Regions from separate parts of the Streptomyces sp. NPDC050485 genome, predicted to be linked through region 1. Evidence: riboswitches for the same ligand, from Rfam matches in the RefSeq annotation. Region 1 holds a riboswitch; the other holds the start of a gene.
What was found. Region 1 has a riboswitch for cobalamin ahead of ACIBK6_RS03225 (ABC transporter substrate-binding protein). Riboswitches for the same ligand answer to the same signal wherever they lie in the genome.
Positions count from the first base shown of each region.

Region 2: it holds a riboswitch for cobalamin, as region 1 does, so the genes downstream of both, metE (5-methyltetrahydropteroyltriglutamate--homocysteine S-methyltransferase) here and ACIBK6_RS03225 (ABC transporter substrate-binding protein) in region 1, are expected to answer to the same signal.

Region 1 is NZ_JBITHR010000001.1:690,373-695,345, reverse strand. It holds gene ACIBK6_RS03240 (DUF2017 domain-containing protein) at 1-149, shown strand, start outside; gene ACIBK6_RS03235 (amino acid permease) at 469-1,932, shown strand; gene ACIBK6_RS03230 (Mov34/MPN/PAD-1 family protein) at 2,018-2,440, shown strand; cobalamin riboswitch at 2,424-2,570, shown strand; gene ACIBK6_RS03225 (ABC transporter substrate-binding protein) at 2,599-3,630, shown strand; gene ACIBK6_RS03220 (FecCD family ABC transporter permease) at 3,627-4,655, shown strand; gene ACIBK6_RS03215 (ABC transporter ATP-binding protein) at 4,652-4,973, shown strand, end outside.
Region 2 is NZ_JBITHR010000007.1:67,634-72,606, forward strand. It holds gene aceB (malate synthase A) at 1-685, shown strand, start outside; gene ACIBK6_RS16340 (3-hydroxybutyryl-CoA dehydrogenase) at 682-1,551, shown strand; cobalamin riboswitch at 1,726-1,943, shown strand; gene metE (5-methyltetrahydropteroyltriglutamate--homocysteine S-methyltransferase) at 2,106-4,418, shown strand; gene ACIBK6_RS16350 (hypothetical protein) at 4,540-4,821, opposite strand; gene ACIBK6_RS16355 (hypothetical protein) at 4,923-4,973, shown strand, end outside.

The DNA.
Region 1 (4,973 bases):
CCATCGGCACCCGCCTGGAGGTCACCGACGAGGACGAGAGCGGCGAGCTCTACCGGCTGCCGGACGACGATCCGCGCAAGCCGATGGTGATGGCCTATCTCTGGCTGGGTGTGCTGCAAGAAACACTCGTCGAAACGCTCATGCCCTGACTGATCGACCGGGAGATGGCCGTTCGCTCAGCGGACGCTCAAATCCGTATAACGATCCCATCACCGCATCGACCTGCTTTGTCATGCTGAGGGACTTTTGTCCGCTTCTTCCTGTGGTGTGCGCCACAGTGGCTGATATTGATCACCCGTAAGCCCGTGATAAATCTTCACGACCACCCGGGGACGCCACCCATGTTCCCCGGGGGCGCTGTGCCGGCTGACCGCCGGTGGCACTCCATCCACATCCGGGGGGATCAGGACCTGATCCGTCGCTTCGTGACCGAGGCGGGCGGGTCAGCATGGAGAAAGGCGCACCACCATGACCTCAGTGCAGGTCGACAAGCACGACGACCGTCCTGCCGGCAATGAGGCCGCGGGGACCGCCCCCAGCGCGGGCGAGGGCTCGGGCGAGGGATACCAGCGGGGCCTCGGGGCCCGGCAGATCCAGATGATCGCGATCGGCGGTGCCATCGGCACCGGCCTCTTCCTCGGCGCGGGCAAGGCCATCTCGAAGGCCGGCCCCAGCCTCATCCTGGCCTACGCGATCGCGGGCCTGGTCATCTTCTTCATCATGCGCGCGCTCGGCGAGCTGCTCATGTACCGACCGGTTTCGGGCTCCTTCTCGGAGTACGCCCGGGAGTTCGTCGGCCCGTTCTGGGGCTACGTCACCGGCTGGACGTACTGGCTCTTCTGGGTCGTCACCGGCATCACCGAAGTCACCGCGGCCGCCCAGTACATGTCCTTCTGGACCCACAACAGCGTGCCCCAGTGGGCCTACGCGCTGGTCTTCACCCTCATCCTGTACGCCGTGAACCTGATCTCCGTGAAGCTCTTCGGTGAGCTGGAGTTCTGGTTCTCCATGGTCAAGGTGACCGCCATCGTCGGCATGATCCTGATCTGCGCCGGCATCCTCACCGTCGGCTTCTCGGACGCCGCGGACACCGCCACCGTCGCCAACCTCTGGAACGACGGCGGGTTCTTCCCCAAGGGCATCGGCGGCACGCTGATGACCCTGCAGATCGTGATGTTCGCCTTCCTCGCCGTCGAGCTGGTCGGCGTCACCGCGGGCGAGTCCAAGGACCCCGAGACGACGCTCCCCAAGGCCATCAACACCGTGCCGTGGCGCATCGCCGTCTTCTACATCGGCGCCCTGATCATGATCCTCTCGGTCGTCCCGTGGCACGAGTTCCAGCCGGGCGTCAGCCCCTTCGTCGCGGCCTTCGAGAAGATGGGCCTGGGCGTCGGCGCCGCGATCGTCAACTTCGTCGTGCTGACCGCCGCGCTCTCCTCCTGCAACTCGGGCATGTACTCCACCGGCCGCATGCTGCGCGACCTCGCGCTCAACGGCCAGGGCCCGAAGGTCTTCACCAAGCTCACCAGGAGCGGCACCCCGCTGGTCGGCACCACGGTCTCCGCCGCGCTGATGCTGGTCGGCGTCTGGATCAACTACGTCGCCCCCGGCAAGGCCTTCGACTACGTCGTCTCCTTCGCCACCATCTCCGGCATGTGGGCCTGGATCATGATCCTGGTCTGCCAGATCCGCTACCGCGCCAAGTCCGACCGCGGCGAGCTGCCGAAGTCGAGCTTCCGCGCCCCGGGCGCCCCGTGGACCAGCTGGTTCGCGCTGGTCTTCATCGGCATGGTCATCGTGATGATGGGCATCGACAAGGACTCCCGCGTCTCGCTGTACTGCGCGCCGCTGTGGGGCCTGATCCTGGGTGTCTCCTACCTGGTCCTGAAGGCCAAGAACCCGGAGAACAAGGCGTTCGCCAAGCGCAGCTGAGGCTCTGACCAGCCAGTTCTCACCATGCGGGCCGTTCCGTACCGACACTCGGTACGGAACGGCCTGTCTGCTTATCCTTGCCGACATGCTGACCATCACCCAGGCCCTGTACGACCAGCTCGTCGCGCACGCCCGCGCCGACCACCCCGACGAGGCGTGCGGTGTGGTCGCGGGCCCGGCGGGCACCGGCCGCGCCGAGCGCTTCATCCCGATGCTGAACGCGGCCCGCTCGCCCACGTTCTACGAGTTCGACTCCCAGGACCTCCTCAAGCTGTACCGCGAGATGGACGACCGCGACGAGGAGCCGGTGATCGTCTACCACTCCCACACGGCGACCGAGGCCTACCCCTCGCGCACCGACGTGTCGTACGCGAACGAGCCCGGCGCCCACTACGTCCTGGTCTCGACGGCGGACACGGACGGGGCGGGGGAGTTCCAGTTCCGCTCGTACCGCATCGTGGACGGCGTGATCACGGAGGAGGACGTCAAGATCGTCGAGGCATACTGACGGTACGCAATCGACCGATTTGGGCGGCAGGAACCAGGAAGCCGGTGTGACTCCGGCACGGTCCCGCCACTGTGACCGGCGCCCTCGCGGCGCCGGAAGCCAGGAACTGACCTGCCGCCTTCTCCCGCCGACAGGGGACGTGGAAATCCCCTTGGAGGATGAGCTCAGCCATGTCCTGGCGCCGCGCGGCACTCGCCGCCGCCCTGCTGTTCCCGCTCGCCGCGTGCACGACCCCGCCGCGCCCCGACGCCGCGGGCGGCCCGGCCCCCGGCTTCCCGTACACGGTCACCAACTGCGGGGTGACGACAACGTTCACCGCGCCCCCGAAGCGGGCCGTGGCGATGAACCAGCACGCCACGGAGGTGATGCTGGAGCTGGGCCTCGCCAAGTCCCTTGCGGGCACTGCCTACTTGGACGACAAGGTGCTGGCGAAGTACGAGCGGGACTACCGGTCGGTCCCGGTCCTCGCGGCCGAATACCCCTCCTACGAGAAGCTCCTGGCCGCCAACCCGGACTACGTGTACGGCGGTTACGCCTCCGCCTTCTCGCCGAACGAGGGCCGGGCGCGGGAGGCGCTGACCAAGAGCGGCATCAAGACCCGCCTGAACGTGGAGAACTGCCCCCAGGGCCCCGCGACCACGATGGACGACGTGTACGAGGAGGTCCGCGAGGTCGGCCGGACCTTCGGAGTCGCGGACCGGGCCGAGTCGTGGGTGCGGTCGGCCGAGGCCGTCAACGAGCGGACGCGGACGGCCCTTGCGGGCGCGGCTCCGCTGTCCGTCTTCGTCTACGACAGCGGCGACAAGACGGCGTTCACGGTGGGCGGCAAGGGCATCGGCAACGACATCGTGACGCGGGCGGGCGGCCGCAACGTCTTCGCCGCAGACCTGAAGGACAAGTCCTTCGGCGACGCGAGCTGGGAGAACGTGGTGGCCCGCGCCCCCGAGGTCATCCTGATCCTGGACTACGGCGGCACGAGCGCCGAGGCGAAGAAGCAGCGCCTGCGCACGGACCCGGCCCTGGCCTCCGTCCCAGCCGTCAAGAACAACCGCTTCGCCGTGCTGCCCCTGTCCGACATGGTGACGGGCGTCCGCGCCCCGGACGCGGTGTCGAAGCTCGCGGAGCAGTTGCGCGGGGGGACGAAGCCGGGCGCAAGCCGGGAGGCCGGAGAGCCCGGGGCGGCCCGGTGATCCCGCGGTGGCGCTACCCGGCGCTGCTCGCCGCGCTGGCACTCACCCTGGTCGCCGCCGCCACCGCCGGGCTCGCGCTCGGCTCGGTGGCGATCCCGGCCGATCAGATCCTGGCCATCGTCACCGGGGCGACCGGCCCCTCCCCGTACCGCACCATCGTCCTGGAGGTACGGGCGCCCCGCGTCGTGCTCGGCGCGGTCACCGGTGCCGGTCTCGCCGTTATCGGCACCGTCCTGCAGGCCCTCGTGCGCAACCCGCTCGCCGACCCGTTCCTGCTCGGGGTCTCCAGCGGGGCCTCCGCCGGGGCCGTCGCCGTGATCGTCCTCGGCGTGGGCGCCGGGGTGACCACCACCCTCGCCCTCCCCGCCGCCGCCTTCGCGGGCGCACTCGCCGCCCTGGTCCTCGTGTACGCCCTGGCCAGGCGCGGCGGCTCGATGACCGGCGGCCGCCTCGTGCTCGCCGGGGTCGCCGTCTCGTACATCCTGTCCGCGCTCACCAGCCTGCTCCTGGTCACCTCGGCGAGCGCCGAACACCTCCAGGAAGTACTGCACTGGACGCTCGGCGGACTCGGCGGCGCCCGCTGGGACATGCTGGCCCTGCCCACCACCGTCCTCGCCGCCGGCACCCTCGTCCTGATCGCGCTGGCCCGCCCGCTGGACCTGCTCCTGGTGGGGGAGGAGGGCGCCACCGTCCTCGGCCTGGACACCGGCCGCTTCCGCGCGGGCGTCTTCGTGCTCGCCTCCCTGCTCACCGGCGCGCTCGTCGCGTACAGCGGGGCGATCGGGTTCGTCGGCCTGATGGTTCCGCACGCCGCCCGCCTCGCCGTCGGCGCCGCCCACCGCACCCTGCTCCCGGTCGCAGCCCTCGGCGGCGCCGCCTTCCTGGTCCTGGCCGACCTCGCGGCCCGCACCGTCGCCGCCCCGCAGGACATCCCGGTCGGCGTGCTCACCGCGCTCACCGGCGGCCCGTTCTTCCTCTGGATGCTGCGCGGCCGCGGGGCCGGCGCGGAAGGCGGCCCCGCATGACGACGCTGCGCGCCGAGTCGCTCTCATACACCACACCGCAGGGCCGCGAACTGCTCTCCGGCATCGAACTCACCGCCCGCGACGGCGAGACCGTCGGCCTGGTCGGCCCCAACGGCAGCGGCAAGACGACCCTGCTGCGCTGCCTGTACGGAACCCTGCGCCCCACCACCGGCCGTGTCCTGCTCGACGGCGACGACCTGCACGCCCTGCCGGTGAAAGCACGCGCCCGCCGCATCGCGACCGTCCCGCAGGACGCCCACGCGGGCGGCATCGAGCTGACCGTCCGCGAGATCGTCGCCATGGGCCGCTCCCCGCACC
Region 2 (4,973 bases), on a different contig from region 1:
GACCGCCCCGTTCATGCGTGCCTACACCGAACTGCTGGTGCGCACGTGCCACAGACGCGGTGCGCACGCCATCGGGGGCATGGCCGCACACGTCCCCAGCCGCGACGCGCAGGCCAACGAGGCGGTCTTCGCCACGGTGCGGCTCGACAAGGAACGCGAGGCCGAAGACGGCTTCGACGGCTCCTGGGTCGCTCACCCCGCGCTCGTCCCGCTCTGCCGCGAGGTCTTCGACGGGGTGCTCGGCACCCGCCCGCACCAGATCGACCGCACCCGCAACGACGTCGAGGTGACGGCGACACAGCTCCTGTCCGTGCGCCGTATCAGTACGCCGCCCACATCCGAGGGGCTGCGCACCAACATCGCGGTCGCCGTGCGCTACTTCGCCGAATGGCTGCGCGGCCGCGGAGCCGTCGCCCTGCAGGGGCTGATGGAGGACGCCGCCACCGCCGAGATCGCCCGCGTGCAGATCTGGCAGTGGCTGCGACACCGCGTCGTCGAGCGCACCACGGTAGTGGAACTCCTGGAGGACGAACTCGCAGCCCTCGGCGCGGAGTACCCCTGGGCCGCCGTGGACGAGGTCCGCGCGCTCTTCGAACGGACCGCCCTGGCCGGTCCGTTGCCCGCCTTCTTCACCACCGATGCGTACAGCCGCCACTTGGTGCACCGTCTGGAGGGACAGTCATGACCAGAGTCATCAGCCGGATCGGCGTGGTGGGCGGCGGCCAGATGGGCGCCGGGATAGCCGAGGTCTGCGCCCGCGCCGGACTCGACACCGTCGTCTGCGAGGCAGACGCCATCGCCGCCCGCGGCGCACGGGAGCGGATCGCCATCTCGCTCGAACGCGCCGTCCAGCGCGGCAAGCTGGACCGCGTCACCGCCGAGGACGCGCTGGCCCGCACGGTCTTCACCGGCAGTCTTGACGACCTGGCCGACCGCCATCTCGTCATCGAGGCGGTGGTGGAGAGCGCGGCGGTGAAGACCGAGGTGTTCGCAGCCCTGGACAAGATCGTCGAGGATCCCGGGGCGATCCTCGCCACCAACACCTCCGCCATCCCGGTCATGCGCCTGGGCATGGCCACCCGGCGCGCCGACCGCGTTCTCGGACTGCACTTCTTCAACCCCGCCCCCGTCCTGCCCCTGGTCGAGGTCGTCTCCTCGCTGCACACCGCCCCGGAGACCGTCACCGCCGTACAGGACTTCGTCACGCACACCTTGGGCAAGACGGTCGTCCGCTCCCAGGACCGGGCCGGATTCGTCGTCAACGCACTGCTGATTCCCTACCTCCTCTCGGCGATCCGCATGGCCGAGTCAGGCTTCGCCACCGCCGCCGACGTGGACGCGGGCATGGAGCTGGGCTGCGCGCACCCCATGGGGCCGCTGAAGCTGGCGGACCTGATCGGCCTGGACACGGTCGCCTCCATCGCCGAATCCCTCTACGCGGAATTCAAGGAACCCCTGTACGCCCCGCCGCCGCTGCTCCTGCGCATGGTGGAAGCCGGGCTGCTCGGCCGCAAGAGCGGCCGCGGGTTCCACATCTACGACCGGGGCTGAGGGGCCCGGGTCTGCCGCCGGGGGCTGAGGGGCCCGCGGCTGCTGTGGAGTGGGGCGCGGAGCAGATAGCTGAGACTGCTCCGCGCCCCTTCACCCATGCGCCGGGGCCTCGCCCGCGTCTCATTTCGCATTCCGGAATATGAACAATGCTGTCCTGGATGCCATCTGCCCTCTACTGTGACCAGTGCAGCTGGTTCGCCCTGTCCACCAGACAGACGCGTCGTAAGAGGGAACCCGGTGGGAATCCGGGACTGCCCCGCAGCGGTGAGTGGGAACGACCGCCGTCATACGCACTGGATCCCTCCGCGGACCTGGGAAGCGACGGCCAGTAGGAACCTGCCTCGGCAGAGTGCCCACGAGTCCGAAGACCTGCCCGTTGCCCGCACGTGACCGATCGCGTGCGGACATCCCGGTGACCTCGTGGGCGGGTCGGCGTACATATCAGACGGAGCACCGTGCCAGTGGCGCGTGTGGGCTCCGTCCGGTTCGTCATCCCTTCGCGTCCGTGTCCCGTCTCCGGGATTCTCAGGAGTCATCTCGCGAAGGAGATTTCCGTGACAGCGAAGTCCGCAGCCGCGGCAGCACGGGCCACCGTGTACGGCTACCCCCGCCAGGGCGCGAACCGCGAACTGAAAAAGGCGATCGAGGGCTACTGGAAGGGCCGCGTCACCGCCGCCGCCCTGAAGGAGACCGCCGAGGGCCTGCGCCGTTCGAACTGGCAGCAGTTGGCCGACGCCGGTATCCACGAGGTGCCGACCGGTGACTTCTCGTACTACGACCACGTCCTGGACACCAGTGTCATGGTCGGCGCTGTCCCCCAGCGACACCGCGACGCCGTCGAATCCGACGCGCTCGACGGCTACTTCGCGATGGCCCGCGGCACCCAGGACGTCGCACCCCTGGAGATGACCAAGTGGTTCGACACCAACTACCACTACCTGGTGCCCGAGTTGGGGCCGGACACCCTCTTCACCGCCGACTCCACCAAGCAGGTCGCCGAACTGACGGAAGCCCTCGCGCTCGGCCACAGCGCACGCCCCGTCCTCGTCGGCCCCGTCACCTACCTGCTGCTCGCCAAGCCCACCCCCGGCATCGCCACCGACTTCGACCCGCTGACCCTCCTGGACCGGCTGCTCCCCGTGTACGCCGAGGTCCTCGCCGACCTGCGCGCGGCCGGTGCCGAGTGGGCGCAGTTGGACGAGCCCGCCCTCGTCCAGGACCGCACCCCGGCCGAGCTCAACGCGGCCGCCCGCGCCTACCGCGACCTGGGCACCCTCACCGACCGGCCCAAGCTCCTGGTCGCCTCGTACTTCGACCGGCTCGGGGACGCGCTTCCCGTCCTGGCGAAGGCCCCGATCGACGGCATGGCCCTCGACTTCACCGAGGCGGCCGGCGCCAATCCGGACGCGCTCGCCGCCGTCGGAGGACTGCCCGGCAAGCGTCTGGTCGCCGGCGTCGTCAACGGCCGCAACATCTGGATCAACGACTTCGAGAAGTCCCTGTCCACCCTCGGGACGCTGCTCGGTCTGGCCGACCGGGTCGACGTGGCGGCCTCCTGCTCGCTCCTGCACGTGCCGATCGACGCGGCGGCCGAGCGGGACATCGAGCCGCAGATCCTGCGCTGGCTGGCCTTCGCCCGCCAGAAGACGGCGGAGGTCGTCACGCTCGCGCGCGGCCTCACCGAGGGAGCCTCGGCGATCACCGCCGAACTCGCCGCCAACCAGGCCCGCTTGGCATCCCGGGCACACTCCCCCATCACCCGCGACCCGGCCGTCCGGGCCCGCGTGGCCGCCGTCACCGACACGGACGGCCGCCGCTCCGCTCCGTACGAGGAGCGGGCCGCGGCCCAGCGCGCCCACCTCAAGCTGCCGCTGCTGCCCACGACCACCATCGGCTCGTTCCCGCAGACCACCGAACTGCGCACGGCCCGCGCTGACTTGCGCGCGGGGCGCATCGACACCGCCGCGTACGAACAGCGCATCGAGAACGAGATCCGCGAGGTCATCGCCTTCCAGGAGAAGACCGGCATCGACGTCCTCGTGCACGGCGAGCCCGAACGCAACGACATGGTGCAGTACTTCGCCGAACAGCTCACCGGCTACCTCGCCACCCAGCACGGCTGGGTCCAGTCCTACGGCACCCGCTACGTCCGCCCGCCGGTCCTGGCCGGCGACATCTCGCGGCCCGAGCCGATGACGGTGCGCTGGACCAGTTACGCGAACTCGCTCACCGACCGCCCGGTCAAGGGCATGCTCACCGGCCCGGTCACCATGCTCGCCTGGTCCTTCGTCCGCGACGACCAACCGCTCGGCGACACCGCCCGCCAGGTCGCCCTCGCCCTGCGCGACGAGGTCAACGACCTGGAGGCATCAGGCACTTCGGTCATCCAGGTCGACGAACCGGCCCTGCGCGAAACCCTCCCGCTGCGCGCCGCCGACCACCCCGCCTACCTGGACTGGGCCACCGAGTCCTTCCGCCTCACCACCAGCGGCGTACGGCCGGACACGCAGATCCACACCCACATGTGCTACGCCGAGTTCGGCGACATCGTCCAGGCCATCGACGAACTCGACGCCGACGTCATCAGCCTGGAGGCCGCCCGCTCGCACATGCAGGTGGCCCGCGAACTGGCCGCACACGGCTACCCCCGCGAAGCCGGCCCCGGGGTCTACGACATCCACTCCCCGCGCGTCCCCTCCCCGGAGGAGGCATCCGCCTTGCTGCGCAAGGGACTTCAGGCCATCCCGGCGGACCGCCTCTGGGTCAACCCCGACTGCGGCCTCAAGACCCGCGGCTGGCCCGAGACCCGCGCCTCCCTGGAGAACCTGGCGACGGCGGCCCGTACCGTACGGGCGGAACTTGCTTGATTTTGAGCTGAGTCAAGGGCCGAGGGGTGGGCGCTCGCACCCCCTCTCGACCCTCCTACCCGTGAGGTCACCGCTTGTCCGGCCCCGAGCGGGCGCAGTACCTGCTGAGTCACCTGCCCTCTCAGGTGGTTTCGTCGTCGGTGACGATCCTGAACACGCCCTCGGCCAACAGTTTTTCGTCGAGGCGATTTCCCTCGAAGAATGCCACGCGCCGCTTGAGGCTGATGCCGTTGAACCGTCCCAGGATGCGCTTGGCCGCGTCGGCGAACCCCTCCTCCGTCGTGGCGACCGTGCCGATGGTGCCCTGCATCAGGTCTCCCGAGTGGGGGTCAACGAGGTTGCTCCACTCACCACTCGCGTTCCGGAACTGGATCAGAAAGGTATAGGTCTTATAGCCGGACATGCCGAAAACCGTACCGTAGCCTTGATCGGCGTAGGCGTTGTTCCCGCCGGAGAGCGAGATGGACCGTGCCAGTGCCCGCTGCGGAAGCAGAAGCGATATTCATGATCTATATCGACGGTCATGATCCAGATGCCGGGGAAGTCCGCCAGATC